DNA from 3 places in the Cronobacter universalis NCTC 9529 genome. Region 1 is predicted to be linked to each of the others. Evidence: predicted binding sites of a transcription regulator. Region 1 holds the regulator's gene; each other region holds the start of a gene.
The links. The regulator CRP, encoded in region 1, controls carbon source genes, mostly activating them, when cyclic AMP is high. The targets are predictions, from matches to a motif close to ATGTGANNNNNNTCACAT.

Region 1 (3,278 bases):
TGCGCAGTACGCGCGCGATGCGGCTGAAATGGTATTCGCAGAACTGGCCGACCGGGTTGTCCGGGTGCTGGCGGGCGATTTTCGCCAGCGCCTCAATCTGCTTATCCATTGAGAAGCGGCGTGAATAACGGTGATAGAGAATATCGTCAGAAAGCGTGCGCAGCCGCGTGGCGACGGTTTGCGCCGTCCAGCGCAGCACTTCTTCGGCGTGGCTGCGCTCCACCAGTTTTTGCACTTCGGCGGGCTGATGCAGGGAGACTGAAATGTGCTCCTGGAGATCCAGCGCCACCTGAAACGTGCGCAGCAGGCGCTTGTAGCCGTTCTGTTTGGTCGCCGACAGCATCTGTAGCTGCTGATAGCACTGGCTTATCTGATCCACCACTTTTTGCTGATGCACGAGCAGCGGCGGCAGCGCCTGTTCCGGCTCGGTGTGGCGCGTCAGCAGGCTGTATTTCGCTTCGCAGTAGTCGGCGAGACTTTTATAAATCAGGCTTAACGATTCACGCAGCGGCTGCTCGCGCCACAGCCAGAACCAGAACCCGTTAAACGCGCCATACCAGAGCGTGCCGAGGACATAGAGCAGCATGGGCTCCCAGATGGGCATATTTCCGGCGAGGCTTAGCGTGAAGATGGCCGCGATAAGCGACGCGGGCAGGAGACGCGCATGCAGCGGGCTGATCTCCGCCGTTACGCCGAGCAGCAGCGCCAGCATCAGCAGAATGAGCGGCAGCGGCACAGACTGTAACAGCAGAAGCTGCACCGCCAGGCTGCTCAGCGCGAACAGCGAGGCGCCGATGATCAGTCGTTTAAAAAAGCGTTTGTGCGGGGTATCAAGACCGGCAATGTTGCAGCAGGCGGGGACGAGTGAAAACAGCAACCCTTGTTGAAGATGGCCCAGCATCAACCCGACCGCCACCGGCAGGCTTAAGATCAGCGTTTGCCGTAAAGCGTAATTGATTTCAGGATGATAGATAAGACGACGCCACATAGGGGAGAAGTATAGATACAAAAACGGCGTGTTACCGAAGCGACACGCCGTTTTTTGATTTTTTAGCGGGTACCGTAAACCACGATGGTTTTACCGTGGGCGGAGATCAGGTTCTGATCTTCGAGCATTTTCAGAATGCGGCCAACGGTTTCGCGAGAACAGCCGACGATCTGGCCGATTTCCTGACGCGTGATTTTGATCTGCATCCCGTCAGGATGGGTCATCGCGTCCGGCTGTTTGGCCAGGTTCAGCAGGGTCTGCGCGATACGGCCGGTCACGTCGAGGAAGGCGAGGTTACCCACTTTCTCGGAGGTGACTTGCAGGCGGCGAGCCATCTGCGAGGAGAGACGCATCAGAATATCCGGGTTAACCTGGATCAGCTGACGGAATTTTTTGTAAGAGATTTCAGCCACTTCACAGGCAGTTTTAGCGCGAACCCAGGCGCTGCGTTCCTGACCTTCCTCGAACAAACCCAGTTCGCCGATGAAGTCTCCCTGATTCAGGTACGAGAGGATCATCTCCTTACCCTCTTCATCTTTGATCAGCACTGCCACTGAGCCTTTAACGATGTAATACAGCGTCTCCGCTTTTTCACCCTGGTGAATCAGCGTGCTCTTAGATGGATACTTATGAATGTGGCAATGTGACAAGAACCATTCAAGAGTCGGGTCTGTTTGCGGTTTGCCAAGCACCATGCGCGGTTATCCTCTGTTTTAAACTGGCTCCAAAGACAGGGCGCGTAACCCCTGTCTGGCTTTGCAATCATCATCTTCCCGCTTCCAGGGAAGTTGGCTGTCCGTGGACATCGCAGCCGATAAATTGTCTTCTCCTCTGCACCCATGCGTAACATCAATGTATCGCCGCTGCATCCAGACTGTTTTAGCATAGCTTTTCTCAGGTGTCTCCTGTTGTCTCGTTTCAGCTTGACGCAGGTCGCGCTTCCATTGCCTCCGGGAACGCGCGCGCGTAATCTGTCAGAAAAATGAATAGCCTGGAGCGATTAACATGCATGCACGAGTGAAATGGGTAGAAGGGTTAACCTTCCTTGGCGAGTCCGCTTCGGGGCATCAGATCCTGATGGACGGCAACTCCGGCGACAAAGCGCCGAGCCCGATGGAAATGGTCCTGATAGCCGCAGGCGGCTGTAGCGCGATTGATGTGGTCTCTATCCTGCAAAAAGGCCGTCACGACGTGATCGACTGCGAAGTGAAACTGACGTCAGAGCGCCGCGAAGAGGCCCCGCGTCTGTTCACGCATATCAATCTGCACTTTGTGGTGACGGGTAAAGACCTTAAGGACGCGGCAGTGTCGCGCGCGGTGGATCTGTCGGCGGAGAAGTACTGTTCGGTGGCGCTGATGCTCGGCAAAGGGGTCAACATCACCCATTCGTATGAAGTGATTGAGGCGTAATCTGACGACGGGCGGCCCGGCAGGCGAAGCGCCGCCAGGCCACTCTGTCACGCTATCTGCTTGCCTTCCATCAGCCGCTGCACCAGCGGCAGCATGATAAGCTCCATCGCCAGCCCCATCTTGCCGCCCGGCACCACCAGCGTATTGATATGTGAAATAAACGAGCCCTGTAGCATCGCCAGCAGCCACGGGTAATCGATATTGTCCAGATTGCGGAAGTGAATGACCACGAAACTCTCATCAAGCGACGGAATGCTTTTCGCGGCGAACGGGTTGGAGGTGTCCACCGTCGGCACGCGCTGGAAGTTAATATGGGTGCGTGAGAACTGCGGCGTGATGTAGTTGATGTAATCTTCCATTGAGCGCACCACGGAATCCATCACCGCCTCGCGTGAATGGCCGCGCTCGCTGGTATCGCGGATAAGCTTCTGTATCCACTCCAGGTTGACGATAGGCACCACGCCCACCAGCAGATCGACATGTTTCGCCACGTCGTTTTGCGGCGTCACCACGCCGCCGTGCAGCCCTTCGTAAAACAGCACGTCCGTCGGCTCCGGCAGCGGCTGCCACGGCGTGAAAGTGCCGGGCACCTGGTTCCACGGCACCGCTTCGTCATAGGTGTGCAGATATTTGCGCGACTGCCCTTTGCCGGTCAGGCCATACTCCACAAAGGTTTGCTCCAGCAGGCCGAAATCGTTCGCCTCCGGGCCGAAGTAACTGATATGGCGGCCAAGATCGCGCGCTTTGCGGATGGCCATGTCCATTTCCGGGCGCGTGTAGCGGTGGAAGCTGTCGCCTTCCACTTCGGCGGCACGAAGATTCAGCTGGGCGAAAATTTTACGAAACGCGAGGCTGGTGGTGGTGGTTCCCGCGCCGCTGG
Region 2 (3,278 bases), 890 kb from region 1:
TTCTTATCCAGCTCATAAAGAATACCGGCGTTCCAGCCAAAGCCCCACTCGTCGCCTTTAAGATGCGCAATCTGGGTATCGCTGGTAACGCCAGCCAGTGACTGTGCCGTCTGGGGATCAATCAGACCTGCTTGCACAAGGCCCGGTAAGCTTGGGCCGAGGCTTTGTGTAAGATCGCCCGCGTAACGCTCGATTTTCGCGCGCGCATACACGGCGTCGAAGCCCACACCGAAGCTCCAGTGGTTATCGAGGCGATAGGCGCCGCTGAGGTTCAGGTTGAGCGTTTCGAGGTCGGTTTTGCCGCCTACGGAACCTGCCGCATAGTCGTTGTTATATTCAGTCGCAAGGCCATAGTTGGAGGTGACGGACGCCCCCCAGCCAAACTGCTCGTTAATCGGCGCGACAAAGTGCAGGTTTGGCACCCAGGCGGTCGGCGCGATGTTATCGGCGTCCAGGCTGCGGCCCGTACGGGATTGACCAGACACATTCACATCCGGGTCGACGAAAATCGCGCCGCCGGAGAATGTCGGGCGATCGAACATGGTAATCAGCGCCGGGTTACGGCTGACGTTGCCTGCGTCATCCGCCATAGCGCCTTCACCGGAATAGGCACGGCCCAGACCGGAGGCAGAGAATTCGTTTAACTGGAAACCTGCGGACCAGGCCTGAGAAGACACGATTGCCACTGCGACTGCTAAAGCAGATTTGGTAAACAGGGTTTTCTGGCGCATGACCATAACCTCATCCATTTATTTTTATTCAAATAATGTTACGTGACGTAACAGGAGCGCGGAGTGTAGGGTCTGAGGTACGGCATGGAAATCAGACCAGTGGCGAGAGTATAGGTTCGACCAGCAGAGATGTTGCAAGTATGTTTATAAGTTTTTTCAATTGTGATCTAAGAAACGCGATCCGTTTAGCAAATTTTCGGGGTGCGCCAATTCATCAATCTGGTGATTATTGCGTTAGATCATTTTTAAGTGTGATTTCGGTCACTTATAAGCGTAAACGGGAAGAACAGGTAGAGCGGTTGCAGCGCGGGGCGTAAAATAGCCTTATCTCTTTTCAGGAAATACAGAGGAAATCACCATGACCAAATGCAGTGCTGATGAAACCCCGGTTTGCTGCTGTATTGATGTAGGCACCATTATTGATAACACCGACTGCGTCGCCTCTTACAGTCGCGTGTTTGAAAACCGCGCCGACGCCGACGCCACGCTCGCGGCGCTCACCGCCAAAGCGCGTGAAGTCGAATCCGAGCCGTGCCAGATCACCCCGCGCTTTACCGAAGAAGCCGATGGCGTGCGTCTGGATATCGATTTTGTTTTCGCCTGCCAGGCGGAAACTGTCATTTTCCAGTTAGGCCTGCGTTAATCCTGCCGCTTACGCCCCGGCCTCGCCGGGGCGCATTTCTTGTTACGTAATTCGTGTTTTGCCTCGCAATTTTTCCTTTATGTGATTGGCTGAATGTAAAATTCTGGTTAAAACTGTTATCAGGTCAGACCACTTAATACATCTTTAGCCTTTTCACAGGGGAACGTTATGAGTCAGGCACTACCGCTGGTCACCCGTCAGGGGGATCGCATTGCCATTGTCAGTGGGTTACGCACGCCTTTCGCCCGTCAGGCGACGGCGTACCACGGCGTTCCGGCGGTCGATCTCGGTAAAATGGTGGTCGGCGAACTGCTGGCCCGCAGCGAAATCCCGCCTGAAGTTATTGAACAGCTCGTCTTCGGCCAGGTGGTGCAAATGCCGGAAGCGCCCAACATCGCGCGCGAAATCGTGCTCGGCACCGGCATGAGCGTCCATACCGACGCCTACAGCGTCAGCCGCGCCTGCGCCACCAGTTTTCAGGCGGTGGCGAACGTCGCCGAAAGCCTGATGGCGGGCACTATCCGCGCCGGGATCGCCGGCGGGGCCGATTCTTCCTCCGTGCTGCCTATCGGCGTCAGTAAAAAACTGGCGCGCACGCTGGTGGACGCGAATAAAGCCCGCACCGCCGGGCAGCGCCTGAAGCTCTTCTCGCGCCTGCGTCTGCGTGACCTGCTGCCGGTGCCGCCCGCCGTGGCGGAATATTCCACCGGGCTTCGCATGGGCGACACCGCCGAGCAGATGGCGAAAACGCACGGCATCACCCGCGAACAGCAGGACGCGCTGGCGCATCGCTCGCACCAGCTGGCGGCGCAGGCGTGGGCGGAGGGCAAATTGCGCGATGAAGTGATGACCGCTTACACGCCGCCGTACCGCGAGCCGCTCAGCGAAGATAACAATATCCGCAAAACCTCGTCGCTGGCCGATTACGCGAAACTGCGCCCGGCGTTCGACCGTAAACACGGCACCGTGACTGCCGCCAACAGCACGCCGCTCACCGACGGCGCGGCGGCGGTGATTCTGATGACGGAATCCCGCGTCCGCGAACTCGGCCTGACGCCGCTCGGCTATCTGCGCAGCTACGCTTTTACCGCGGTGGATGTCTGGCAGGACATGCTGCTGGGCCCGGCCTGGTCGACGCCGCTGGCGCTGGAGCGCGCCGGACTGACGATGGCCGATCTCACGCTTATTGATATGCATGAGGCTTTCGCCTCGCAAACGCTCACCAACCTGAAGCTGATGGCGAGCGAGCGTTTCGCCCGCGAGGTGCTGGGCCGCAGCCAGGCCACCGGCGAAGTAGATGAAAGTAAATTTAACGTGCTCGGCGGATCTATCGCCTACGGGCACCCGTTTGCCGCCACCGGCGCGCGAATGATCACCCAGACGCTCAATGAACTACGCCGCCGCGGCGGCGGTTTCGGGCTGGTCACCGCCTGCGCGGCGGGCGGGCTCGGCGCGGCAATGGTACTGGAGGCCGAATAATGGAATCGACATCCGCATTTGTTTTACAGATGCGCCCGGACAACGTGGCGGTGGTGACCATCGACGTGCCGGGCGAGAAAATGAACACGCTGAAAGCGGAATTTGCCCGCGACGTGCGCGCCATCGTGAAAACGCTTCGCGACAACCGCGATCTCGCGGGCGTGGTGTTTATCTCCGCCAAGCCGGATAACTTTATCGCCGGCGCGGATATCAACATGATCGCGCACTGCCAGAGCGCGCAGGAGGCCGAAGCGCTGGCAAGCCAGGGCCAGCAGATCATGGCGGAGATCCACGCGCTGCCGGTGCATGTGGTCGCGGCTATTCACGGCGCATGCCTCGGCGGCGGGCTGGAGCTGGCGCTCGCCTGCCACAGCCGCATCTGTACCGACGATGCGAAAACGCAGCTCGGGTTGCCGGAAGTGCAG
Region 3 (3,278 bases), 1.1 Mb from region 1:
CTCGCGATGCGCCTTAAGCGCCACGCGCTGCCCTGTACCGGCGTGGTGCACGGCTTCGCGGGCAGTCTGCAACAGGCGCAGCGTTTTGTGGATCTCGGCTACCGGATCGGCGTCGGCGGCACCATTACCTACCCGCGCGCGCAAAAGACGCGCGACGTCATCGCAAAACTGCCGCTTTCTGCGCTGCTTCTGGAAACCGACGCGCCGGATATGCCGCTGAACGGCTGGCAGGGGCAGCCGAACCGCCCGGAGCGGGTTACCGGCGTGTTTGACGTCCTCTGCGAGCTGCGCCCCGAGTCGCCTGATGTTATCGCCCACACCGTTCTTGAAAACACCCGCGCGATCTTCCCACGCCTCAAAATGTGACCCACTGTCCACGCTTGCTTAAAAAAGCGTAAAGCGTCTGGATTTCATCAGCTTCCCTGTCGTTAAATCGCCGCGCCTGCGCGCGCGGGGCAACATAATTCACTCCTTACACAGGGATACTGTATGCAAATATTGATGGGGCTGGTGGGGATGCTGGCGCTGCTGCTGATAGCGGTTGCGCTCTCCAGTAACAGAAAGGCGATTAATCTGCGCACCGTGGTGGGCGCCTGGCTGATTCAGGTGGCTATCGGCGCGCTGGTGCTTTACGTGCCTGCGGGGCGCAAAGTGCTGCTGGCGATGTCTGAAGGTGTCGCGAACGTTATCGCTTACGGCAATGACGGCATCTCGTTCCTCTTTGGCGGGCTGGTGTCGGACAAAATGTTCGAGGTGTTCGGCGGCGGCGGGTTTATCTTCGCGCTGCGCGTCCTGCCGGTTATCGTCTTCTTCTCCTCGCTTATCGCGGTGCTCTATTATCTCGGCATTATGCAACTGGTGATCCGCCTGCTGGGCGGCGCGCTGCGCAAAGTGCTGAAAACCTCCCGCACGGAATCGCTCTCGGCGACCGCCAATATTTTTGTCGGCCAGACCGAAGCGCCGCTGGTGGTGCGCCCGTACATCGCCACGATGACCCGCTCTGAACTCTTCGCGGTCATGTGCGGCGGCCTGGCATCGGTGGCAGGCTCAGTACTGGCGGGCTATGCCCAGATGGGCGTGCCGCTGGAATACCTGATTGCGGCGTCCTTTATGGCGGCCCCTGGCGGCCTGCTGTTTGCTAAAATCATTATCCCGGAAACAGAAACCCCGCACGACGCGCCGCATCTGGACGCGGCGCAGCACGATCCCGACCGCCCGTCGAACGTGCTGGACGCCGCCGCTTCCGGCGCTTCCGCCGGGATGCAGCTGGCGCTTAATGTCGGCGCGATGCTGCTGGCGTTTGTGGCGCTTATCGCTTTGCTGAACGGGATGCTCTCGGGCATCGGCGGCTGGTTTAATCACCCGGAGCTGTCGCTCCAGTTGATTCTCGGCTGGGTATTCTCGCCGGTGGCCTGGCTGATTGGCGTGCCGTGGAATGAAGCGATGGTCGCGGGCTCGTTTATCGGCCAGAAGCTCATCATCAACGAATTCGTGGCGTATATGAACTTCGGCGAATACCTGAAAGAGGACGCCGCGGTGGCGGCGGCGGGCTTACAGGTGCTCTCCGATCACACCAAAGCGATTATCTCTTTCGCGCTGTGCGGATTTGCTAACCTTTCTTCTATCGCCATCCTGATTGGCGGGCTGGGCAGTATGGCTCCCAACCGCCGCCACGACGTCGCGCAGCTTGGGCTGAAGGCCGTAGCGGCCGGTACGCTCTCTAACCTGATGAGCGCGACGATTGCCGGACTGTTTCTTGCACTGTAGAAGGATGTGAGAATGTTATTATTTTCACATTTCCCGTAATATTCAGGCTGGCGTCGTGCCAGCCTTTTTTATTTCCGGCGCACGATTCCGACTGTCATAATGTTGTGTTAATCACATATAATGGCGCAAAGTATGCAAACCTTACTTTGCAATTTGTGAAACAAGACACAAAATCACCCTGCCTGTCGGTGTTAGAATTTTAACATTGATGGCAATGATGTGCGGTGAGAAGGATCTCAGCGTGACGGCGGACGACGCAGCTCTTCTTCATGGAACCACGACCGCTCCAACGTGTTGAGTTTCTCATCCGAGATACATTTTTTTGTTGGAGAAAGTTATGACCGATTTAACCCAAAGCAGCCTGCGCGCGCTGCAACTGATGGACCTCACCACCCTGAATGACGACGACACCAATGAAAAAGTGATCGCCTTATGTCATCAGGCCAAAACCCCGGTGGGCAACACCGCCGCGGTCTGCATCTACCCGCGCTTTATCCCGATCGCCCGTAAAACGCTGAACGCGCAGGGTACGCCGGATATCCGTATCGCCACTGTCACTAACTTCCCGCACGGCAACGACGATATCGACATCGCGCTGGCGGAAACCCGCGCGGCGATTGCCTATGGCGCAGACGAAGTGGACGTGGTTTTCCCGTACCGCGCGCTGATGGCGGGCAACGAGCAGGTCGGCTTTGACCTGGTGAAAGCCTGTAAAGACGCCTGCGCGGCGGCCAACGTATTGCTGAAAGTGATTATCGAAACCGGCGAGCTGAAAGAAGAAGCCCTGATCCGCAAGGCGTCTGAAATCTCTATCAAAGCGGGTGCCGATTTCATCAAAACCTCAACCGGGAAAGTGCCGGTGAACGCGACGCCGGAAAGCGCCCGCATCATGCTGGAAGTGATCCGCGATATGGGCGTGGCGGAAACCGTGGGCTTTAAACCGGCAGGCGGCGTGCGCACGGCGGAAGACGCGGCCAAATATCTGGCGGTGGCGGATGAACTACTGGGCGCTGACTGGGCCGATGCCCGTCACTACCGCTTTGGCGCCTCCAGCCTGCTGGCGAGCCTGCTCCAGGCGCTCGGCCACGGCGACGGCAAAAGCGCCAGCAGCTACTAAGCCACGTTGTGCCTGATGGCGCTTTGCCATCAGGCCAACCGATTCACCAGGCGGGGCTTCGCGCCATCCGCCATCGTTCTTCCTTATTCACGGGGGGTACCGTGTTCCTCGCTCAAGAAATTATTCGTAAAAAGCGTGACGGCCATGCGCTCAGCGACGAAGAGATCCGCTTTTTTATTAACGGCATTCGCGATAACACCGTGTCCGAAGGCCAGATCGCCGCGCTGGCGATGACGATTTTCTTTCACGACATGACCATGCCGGAGCGAGTCTCGCTGACGATGGCGATGCGCGATTCCGGCACCGTGCTGGACTGGAAAAGCCTGAACCTCAACGGCCCGGTCGTGGATAAACACTCCACCGGCGGCGTGGGCGACGTGACCTCGCTGATGCT

Region 2: the regulator CRP is predicted to act here: its motif matches at 981-998, upstream of AFK65_RS13915 (YfcZ/YiiS family protein).
Region 3: the regulator CRP is predicted to act here: its motif matches at 1,867-1,884, upstream of deoC (deoxyribose-phosphate aldolase).

Annotation. Positions count from the first base shown of each region.
Region 1 is NZ_CP012257.1:3,911,158-3,914,435, reverse strand. Features, by position in the region: gene AFK65_RS18110 (YccS/YhfK family putative transporter) at 1-988, opposite strand, end outside; gene crp (cAMP-activated global transcriptional regulator CRP) at 1,051-1,683, opposite strand; gene AFK65_RS18100 (OsmC family protein) at 1,994-2,398, shown strand; gene AFK65_RS18095 (phosphoribulokinase) at 2,446-3,278, opposite strand, start outside.
Region 2 is NZ_CP012257.1:3,016,869-3,020,146, reverse strand. Features, by position in the region: gene fadL (long-chain fatty acid transporter FadL) at 1-731, opposite strand, end outside; gene AFK65_RS13915 (YfcZ/YiiS family protein) at 1,090-1,374, shown strand; gene fadI (acetyl-CoA C-acyltransferase FadI) at 1,543-2,853, shown strand; gene fadJ (fatty acid oxidation complex subunit alpha FadJ) at 2,853-3,278, shown strand, end outside.
Region 3 is NZ_CP012257.1:659,387-662,664, forward strand. Features, by position in the region: gene AFK65_RS03055 (metal-dependent hydrolase) at 1-366, shown strand, start outside; gene AFK65_RS03060 (NupC/NupG family nucleoside CNT transporter) at 490-1,767, shown strand; gene deoC (deoxyribose-phosphate aldolase) at 2,105-2,884, shown strand; gene deoA (thymidine phosphorylase) at 2,986-3,278, shown strand, end outside.